DNA from 2 places in the Bacillus sp. SD127 genome. Region 2 is predicted to be linked to the other one. Evidence: a T-box and tRNA genes for the amino acid it is inferred to sense, from the RefSeq annotation. Region 2 holds a T-box; the other holds one or more tRNA genes.
The links. The T-box of region 2 lies ahead of thrS (threonine--tRNA ligase). A T-box ahead of a tRNA ligase gene usually reads a tRNA of that ligase, here a tRNA-Thr.
Positions count from the first base shown of each region.

Region 1: it encodes a tRNA-Thr, which carries the amino acid that the T-box ahead of thrS (threonine--tRNA ligase) is inferred to sense. The anticodon was not compared.

Region 1 covers NZ_CP191226.1:4,070,279-4,074,917, forward strand. The annotation lists gene cdaR (CdaA regulatory protein CdaR) at 1-544, opposite strand, end outside; gene cdaA (diadenylate cyclase CdaA) at 537-1,358, opposite strand; gene rsiW (anti-sigma-W factor RsiW) at 1,520-2,146, opposite strand; gene sigW (RNA polymerase sigma factor SigW) at 2,160-2,723, opposite strand; tRNA gene ACQVGS_RS21045 (tRNA-Gln) at 2,954-3,025, opposite strand; tRNA gene ACQVGS_RS21050 (tRNA-Tyr) at 3,030-3,114, opposite strand; tRNA gene ACQVGS_RS21055 (tRNA-Thr) at 3,134-3,206, opposite strand; tRNA gene ACQVGS_RS21060 (tRNA-Val) at 3,211-3,286, opposite strand; tRNA gene ACQVGS_RS21065 (tRNA-Glu) at 3,290-3,364, opposite strand; gene ACQVGS_RS21070 (2-thiouracil desulfurase family protein) at 3,546-4,001, shown strand; gene ACQVGS_RS21075 (GNAT family N-acetyltransferase) at 4,013-4,495, shown strand; gene murQ (N-acetylmuramic acid 6-phosphate etherase) at 4,606-4,639, shown strand, end outside.
Region 2 covers NZ_CP191226.1:392,175-396,813, reverse strand. The annotation lists gene ACQVGS_RS02080 (site-2 protease family protein) at 1-357, opposite strand, end outside; gene thmT (2-hydroxymuconate tautomerase) at 466-654, shown strand; gene ACQVGS_RS02070 (MarR family transcriptional regulator) at 697-1,116, opposite strand; gene thrS (threonine--tRNA ligase) at 1,235-3,151, opposite strand; T-box leader at 3,204-3,428, opposite strand; T-box leader at 3,462-3,688, opposite strand; T-box leader at 3,720-3,944, opposite strand; gene ACQVGS_RS02060 (MFS transporter) at 3,997-4,639, opposite strand, start outside.

The DNA of each region.
Region 1 (4,639 bases), 590 kb from region 2:
TATCAATCACGGCTTTAGAACCAGTAATCTGTACATTTTTAGGACTGACAATCGGCTGCTCCGGAGAATAGCCTTTTTTCATCTTGCTTTTGTTGTAGTACTCCACTTCAACAGGAAAGCTTTCTGTCGTGCGTTCTTGAATGGTGACGGTCGTCACGGACGGATTAATGGATATCGTCAGCCCATCCGACACGTTTTTGGCCTTAAGCTCGACCTTATGCGTGCCGGTTTTCAGCTTCTCCATATCCGCGTATATCTCAAAATTCTTTGTCTGTCTCGCCTTCTTCACGGCGCTTGTCGGACCTTTTATCGTGACATTCACCGTTTGCGGAACGCCCGTCACGACATAATTTTCATCATCGTAATATGCTTTAACCGGTATATCAGTCAGTGTTGCCTCATCAGTTGTAGATGTTGGAAAAAATGATTCACCTGGTTTTTTCGGAGTTGGTGCTTGGTTGCTGTTAACCGCTACATAAAGCAAGAGCGCGAAAAGCAGCGCAATGACTTTCACAGCCCAGCGGTTGTTTAAGAATTTATCCATTTTTCTTGCCCCTCCAATACCAACGGTTAGAAGAAGTCTCTCTGGTGTTCTTCTTAAACTCTGCTTCAAGCATTTCTTTCAGCGCTTCTTCCGTCAGCTCTCTGTGAAGGTCACCATTCCTCGCCACACTGACGCCGCCGGTCTCTTCAGACACGATAATCGTCAAACTGTCTGTAACTTCACTGATTCCGACAGCCGCCCTGTGCCGCGTTCCCAGTTCTTTTGAAATGAACGGGCTTTCAGAAAGCGGCAAATAACAGGCGGCAGCGGCAATTTCATTATTTTTCATAATGACCGCTCCGTCATGAAGCGGTGTATTCGGGATAAAAATATTGATCAAGAGCTCAGAGCTGACCTTTGCATTCAAAGGAATGCCCGTTTCAATATAATCCCCCATACCCGTATCCCGCTCAATGGTTAAAAGGGCGCCGATCCGGCGTTTCGCCATATAATTGATCGCTTTCGTTATAGCCTCAATTGTTTTCTGCTGCGCCTCCTCAACCGGCGTGCCGCTCCTCGAGAAGAAACGGCCCCGTCCAAGCTGTTCAAGCGCTCTTCTCAGCTCAGGCTGAAAGATAATAATAATTGCTAAAAATCCCCATGTTATCGCTTGGTCCATCAGCCACTGAAGCGTGCTGAGGCCCAAATATTGACTGGCCATACGGACAAGCACGATCACAACGATTCCTTTTAAGAGCTGAACCGCCTTCGTGCCGCGTATCACCATAATCAGTTTATATATCACATACCAAACAAGGAGAATATCAACGGCATTGCCGAGGTACTGCAAAAAAGGGATATCCTCAAAAGCCATTTCCTCGTCCTCCAAGAATTCAGTCATTTCGTATTTTGAAGTTTAATGTGTTACGCATATGTACTTTACATAGCGAGCCCATTATACCACATTTCGTTTTGGCAAGTGAAATATGCCAGCCGTTTGAGAACCTAAAAAAAGAGTAAAGCGCACAACACGCTTTACTCTTCTCCGTTCGGGTCTAATGCATTGAATACACTTTTCCCCGCAGACTTCATTTTATACCATGTCCAGTCGAATAATTGATTAATCTCCTCAATTTGACCGGTGACTTGTCCAGCAGAGGCCATATACTTTTCTCCGTTTACAACGGTTACATCCCCGTCTATTTTCCCTTTAATAATCAGCTTGCCGTTTTTGACGGTGACATCACCTTTGACCGTCTCACCTTCAGGCACGATCACAGTGTTGTTTTGCACGACCAGATTCGGCTGCTTCGACACGCTGAAGTTGTGGTCATTGTGCCAGCTGTTTAACAATCCTCCGCCCATCAAAATGATGAATACCGCAGCAGCCGCGATAACCGGATGGGATCTGAACCATCTTTTCACAGAAGCTCTTTTCTTCTCCTTAGGCAATTTTGCCATGACGTTAGCGGTAAAATCGGCGGGGGCTTCGACATGCGATGTGCTCCGGACGAGCGCAATGGATTTTTCCATCTCATAAAAATGCTTTCTGCATTCCTCGCATGCCTCCAGATGTTCTTTTAATACTTGTTCATCTTTCGGAAGGATATCTCCATCAAGATGCATATGCATAAGCTGCACAATTTGTTCAGGACAGCTCATTTCATCACCCCACTTAAAGATCCCTTAATTGTTTTCTAAGAGCCTCTCTGCCTCTGTGAATCCGCGTTTTTACAGTCCCCACAGGAATGTTCAGAATCTCGCCGATTTCAATTAATGAGAGTTCATCAATATACTTTAATACAATGACAGTTCTGTATTTGTCAGGAAGCTTTAATATTTTCTGCTGAATCGTGTGTGAAAGCTCCAGCGATACGACTGCATCTTCAGGCAAAACTCCATCTGCGGCGATTTGGGAATACATCGTCAAGCCTTCTGTACCCGCCACTTCTGCATCGAGGTAATAATCCGGCTTCTTTTTGCGAATGCGGTCAATGGTCAAGTTGGTCGCAATTCGATAAAGCCAAGTTGAAAATTTCCGGTTGATATCAAAACTGTCGATATTGACGTACGCTCTGATGAAAGCCTCTTGTGCGATATCTTCCGCCTCATGCACATTGCCAAGCATACGGTAGCAAAGCTGATAAATTTTATCCTTGTAAATATCTACGATGTCCGCAAATGCATTTTGATCGCCTTTTTTGACTTGCTTAATTCTCTTTTTAATCATCATTTCCATATTTATCTAACCTCTGCCTTCACCGGTCTGTATGTATACGAGCTTCGTTTCTAAAGGTTTCAATTTTTTTATAAAATAAGTTTAACAAATTTTTGGCAGGGTGTAGATGGCAATTTGTGAATAAACTACCTTAACATATTTTTAAAATTATTATACAGACTGAACAGTTAGAAGTTGGAATGATTTTTTCAAAAAGAAAAAAGACACCTTTGATCAAAAGGTGTCTGTGACTGGGCTAGCTGGATTCGAACCAACGCATGACGGAGTCAAAGTCCGTTGCCTTACCGCTTGGCTATAGCCCAATGATGGTGGAGGGGGGCAGATTCGAACTGCCGAACCCTGAGGGAGCGGATTTACAGTCCGCCGCGTTTAGCCACTTCGCTACCCCTCCATATTTTTAAGAAAAACAGTGCCGGCAAGAGGACTTGAACCCCCAACCTACTGATTACAAGTCAGTTGCTCTACCAATTGAGCTACACCGGCAAGATGGTGGAGGATGACGGGCTCGAACCGCCGACCCTCTGCTTGTAAGGCAGATGCTCTCCCAGCTGAGCTAATCCTCCAAATGGTGACCCGTACGGGATTCGAACCCGTGTTACCGCCGTGAAAGGGCGGTGTCTTAACCGCTTGACCAACGGGCCGTTTGTGTTCTCGTCGAGCTGACAAAAGTTATTATATACAGGTTCCCCCCCTTTTGTAAAGAGGAAATTTAAATTTTTTATTTTCAAACTTTTTAACCCCTTTTTTAACTGAAAAAGCCTCCTAACATTTATCATTTATTTTAAGATAGATATAGATCGAATTAAGAGAGGAGAAACCAATATGATACTAGTCAGCTCTTGCCTCGGCGGCATTGAATGCAGATACAACGGTTCGCATGCCGCATCAGAGAAAATCCGAAAACTGATTGAAGAAAAACAAGCAGTGATGGCTTGCCCTGAACTTCTCGGCGGCTTCTCCACTCCCCGAGAACCAGCAGAAATCATCGGAGGCACTGGTGAGGATGTTCTTAGTGGAGCCGCGAAAATCATAACGTCTTCAGGAGAAGATGTAACAGATTTATATATGAAGGGCGCGGCCCAAACATTGGCCTACGCAAAAGAAATCAACGCCTCTGCCGTCATATTGAAAGAAAACAGCCCATCATGCGGAAGCAATTTCATCTATAATGGCTCATTTTCAGGCAAAAAAATCGCTGGAAACGGAGTAACCGCCGCGCTATTAAAACAAGCGGGGTACCGTGTAATTTCTGAAAACCAGTTAGACGACATATTGTAAGGAGGCTCATCATGATGCAAGATATCTCTTTATCCTTCTATAAGCCTGAGCATTTGCCGGAGCTTTACGCATTTACTTTACACAATGATGACAAACGCTTTACCGCTCTCCCTAAAGAGGTGCTGACTCATGCTCTAAGCATACAGGAGCGCTATCCGGTTGTTATCTTAAAAGGTGATCTGCCAATAGGCTTTTTCATTCTACATACGTCAAAAGAAACCATTGCTCCCTATTCCAACAATCCATTTGCTTTATTGCTCAGTTCCTTATCATTAAACTCTGCCCACCACGGACAAGGCTATGCGAAAAAAGCCATGCTTCAGCTCCCCTCTTTTGTTAACGGGTATTTCCCATGGTGCGATGAAATCATTTTAGCCGTCAATCACCTGAACACCCGTGCAAAGCAGCTATATATGAAAACCGGATTTCTTGATAAAGGACGCCGAAAAATCGGGCCGCTTGGCGAACAGCTGATACTTCATTATTTCTTATAGCCTCTTTTGAAATAAAGTTTCAAAAATTAAAAATGATAGTTGAAATATCATAACAGAAATGAATATACTGAATATTGAGATATATTTATTTTTACACAGGGGGCATCCTCATGTCAGAACAATTGAATCTTCACAATCTTACAA
Region 2 (4,639 bases):
CATTCCGTAAGCATGCATCAACACTAACAAAGAGAAACCGATAAACGCAAGAATCAGGTTACTGATCGGCCCGGCAATGGATACGAGTACGCCGGCCAGACGAGGTTTCTTAAAGAAACGGCGATTGACGGGAACAGGGCGAGCCCATCCAAAGCCGGCCACCAGGATCAAAATGGTCCCGAACGGATCAAGGTGTTTGATAGGATTCAGCGTCAGTCTTCCTTCTTTTTTCGCCGTATTGTCACCAAATTTATATGCGACATAGGCGTGAGCGAGTTCATGCATTGTAAACGAAACAATTAAGGTAATGACCAGATATGGCATTAGAGACAACGGGTAATATAAAAAACGGTCCAAGTGAGATGATCCCTCTTTCTAAAAATGCAAGAATTTACTTTATTCAGTATACTATAAGAAGCCTCTTTTCCTAAAGAGAGGAAACGATATAAAGGAGGATTCACACCTATGCCATACGTAACCGTCAAAATGCTTGAAGGCCGTACAGACGAGCAAAAACGCAATCTAGTTGAGAAAGTAACAGAGGCCGTGAAAGAAACGACCGGTGCCTCTGAAGAAAAAATTGTTGTCTTTATAGAAGAAATGAGAAAAGACCATTACGCGGTCGCAGGCAAACGCCTAAGCGATATGGAATAATCTGATATAAAGCCGGCGCTTCGCAAGCCGGCTTTTTCATCTCTATTTCGTCATTTTTTCAATAATAGCTAAAAACGCTGCCTTCTCTTCGGCAGTCAAACGTTCAAACATGCCGTCAATCAGCTGCTGGCGATTTTGAATCATCTGAAGAGCCGCTGCCTGCCCCGATTCAGAAAGCGTAATCCAAACGGTCCGGCGGTCATTGTTATTTCTGGATCTCTTAATAAACCCTTCCTGCTCTAAGTGATTCAGAGCGGTTGTGGTGGCAGACGGAGACAGCGTGACCTCTTTTAGAATGTCCTTTATGGTGCAGCTCCCGTGTCGATATATAATCCGCAGAATAAATCCTCTTACATTATTCACATGTTTCGGAACGGTGGCTTCATCTAATAGTTTCGTGCTTTTCAAATATTTTGTTAGTGCGTGATCCAGCAAATTTGCTTCCAGTTTGTCATGATCCATGTAGATTTCCCCATTTCGAGATGCATTCATAACATACGAACGATATGATTACTTATTATTTTACTGATACCAGATAGGGAAAGTCAAAAAAGCAAACAGCGAATTCGCAACTTTTCTCCTACATGCTTCGATTTTTCGCCTGTTCGACAATATTCTCTTTAAATACCTGAAAAGGAACTTGTTCACTCTTCTGATGTCCGAATTGACGGACGTTTACCGCCTTTTCACTCACTTCCTGATCCCCAAGCACCAGCATGTACGGGATTTTCTGCATCTGTGATTCTCTGATTTTGTAGCCAAGCTTTTCATTGCGTTCATCAATATTGACTCTTATCCCGAGCCGCTTTAGCTCAGACTGCACCTTTTCGCAGTAGTCCATATGAACGTGAGAAACCGGTATAATTTGGACCTGCACCGGCGCAAGCCAGACTGGAAAAGCTCCGCCAAAATGCTCGATCAGAATGCCGAAGAAACGGTCAATTGAGCCGAATACCGCTCTGTGAATGACGACGGGACGAACCTTTTCATTGTGCTCATTAATATATGTTAAATCAAATTTTTCCGGCATTTGAAAATCAAGCTGGATTGTGGCGCATTGGTGGCTCCGCTTCAGAGCGTCTTTAATATGAAAATCGATTTTCGCTCCGTAAAACGCTCCATCCCCTGCGTTTACTTCATAAGGAAGACCCAGATCCTCAAGGACGTGTTTCAAGGCGTTTTCAGACATTTCCCACACGCTGTCTTCACCTGATGAATCCTCCGGGCGAGTGGAAAGCTCAACCGTATACTCGAAACCGAATGTGCGGTATACCTCGTCAATCAGCCGAATGGCTTCTTTAATTTCACTCTCGATTTGATCCTCCCGAACAAAGATATGCGCGTCATCCTGGCAGAACGTCCGGACGCGGAGCATTCCGTTTAGAGCACCGCTGTATTCATGGCGGTGCACCTGGCCGAACTCCGCCATACGAATCGGCAGATCCCGATAGGAGTACAGGCTGTTTTTAAAGATGAGCATATGGCCGGGGCAGTTCATCGGCTTCATTGCAAATGCAGTCTGATCTACTTCCGAAAAATACATATTGTCGCGATAATGGTCCCAGTGCCCCGACTGCTCCCATAACCGCTGATTCATCATAAACGGCGTACGCACCTCGGCGTAGCCGGCATTTGTTTGCAGTTCACGCGAAAAGCGTTCCAGCTCATTGCGGACAATCTGCCCTTTTGGCAAATAAAACGGCATTCCCGGAGCTTCTTCCGAGAACATAAACAGCTCTAATTGTTTTCCCAGCTTGCGGTGATCCCGTTTCGCTGCTTCTTCCAGCATATGCAGATGCGCCTCGAGATCTTTTTTCTTTTGAAACGCAACACCGTACACCCGCTGAAGGACTTCATTTTGGCTGTCTCCTCGCCAATAAGCACCCGACACCCGTGTTAATTTGAACGCCTTGATCATTCCTGTTGAAGGAAGATGCGGCCCGCGGCACAGGTCAACAAATTCTCCCTGCTGATACAGCGTCATTTTCTCCCCGCCCGGAATGTCTTTCAAAATTTCCAGCTTAAACGGCTCGCCTTTCTCTGCAAAAAGCGCTTCAGCCTCCTCGTAAGAAACCTCTATTCGCTTGATATCCATATTTTCGTTTATAATATGCTTCATCTCTTTTTCGATGGTCTCTACATCTCCGGAAGTCAGACTCCGATCAAGCTTCATATCATAATAAAATCCGTCTTCAATGACAGGCCCTATTCCCAAAGATACTTCGCCGTACAGCCGTTTCACTGCCTGAGCCAGCACATGCGCTGATGTATGGCGAAGCACCTGCAAGCCTTCTGGAGAATCCAGTGTGATAATTGAAAGCTCAGCATCTTCCTCCAGCTTGAAGCTGACATCAACGAGCCGGCCATTAACCTGTCCCGCTGCTGCTTTCTTTTCCAAACTGGAGCTGATGGACGCAGCCGCCTCTTTGACTGTAGTGCCTTTCGGATATTCCTTTACCTGTCCGTCCGGAAGCTGAATACTAACATGTTTACTCATTTCAAACACTCCTTATTAATTGTTGTATATAAAAAAACACACCCGTCCCTCTGTAAGGGACGAGTGTGTGATTAACCCGTGGTTCCACCCAAGTTCCCAACGAACTTTCATGTTCATCGGCTCGGTGCTGTAACGCAGCATAAACGGCATTGGATACTGACTGTTCCCCAACGCTGCTCCAAGGCGGTAAATGATATTCCTAAGCTGGGAAGCTCGCACCTTTCCTTCCCTCTCTGAAAACCGTAAATATCATTCATGTCCTTTTCATCGCATTTCTATATGTATATAAAAAAACACACCCGTCCCTCTTATAAGGGACGAGTGTGTGTGATTAACCCGTGGTTCCACCCAAGTTCCCAACGAACTTTCATGTTCATCGGCTCGGTGCTGTAACGCAGCATAAACGGCATTGGATACTGACTGTTCCCCAACGCTGCTCCAAGGCGGTAAATGATATTCCTAAGCTGGGAAGCTCGCACCTTTTCTTCCCTCTCTGAAAACCGTAAACATCATTCATGTCCTTTTCATCGCATATATTGACTCATATAAAAAAACACATCCATCCCTCACAAGGGACGAATGTGTTAAAATTCGTGGTTCCACCCAAATTCCCAACAAACATACATGTTCGTCGGCTCGGTGCTGTAACGCAGCATGACGGTATCAGATACTTAATTTCCCCGATACGGCTCAAAGGCGGTAAGCTGCTTTCTCTGCGTTAGGAAGGTTTCAGCTGATCCTTCCCTCTCTGGAAACCGTAAAAAGCATCTCGTGTCCTTATCAGTGCCTGTTTGAATAATTTCATATATCTTACTATATATTCCTTGAAAAGACAATGGACGATTTTAAGATGATGCGGAAGCGGACGTTTCTTTATGAAAAGTCAGAAACCGCCACACAAGGAATGCGGCCAGACTGTATGCCGCGCCCATCATCAAAAACGTAAACCCAGCTCCGGTGTACCAAGTGGCGGACAGATGAATGACCACTCCGGAAACCGCTACGCCAACCAATGCCCCGATTTGCCGGTTGGCATTTAAAGCTGTTCCTGCGATATTGGCATGCTCCTGTCCCGCTGTCTTCATAATCACAGCCGTCATGGCAGGAACCGTAATGCCGACACCAAGATTCATGACAGATGTCAGAACCGCAAGCTGCCAGTAAGGCAAATCCGGAGAAACCATGACAAATAACAGCAATGCCATGATGCAGCTGACAGCCATTGAAACAAACATAAGAAGCCCCGCTTCAAAACGGTTCGCCAGCCGGGCAAACAGCAGATTTCCGACCACAAAGACAGCCATCATCGGCAATAGTTCGACTCCCGCTAAAAAGGAACTTGCGCCTCTTGCTTCCTGCAAAAATAGACTTAGCATAAACATACCGCCGAAAAGAGCAAAATTCAGCAAAAACCCAACGAACTGCGCTGCCGAGAAACGTCCATTTTTATATAATGACGCAGGAAGAATAGATGTTGCCGAAAAAATT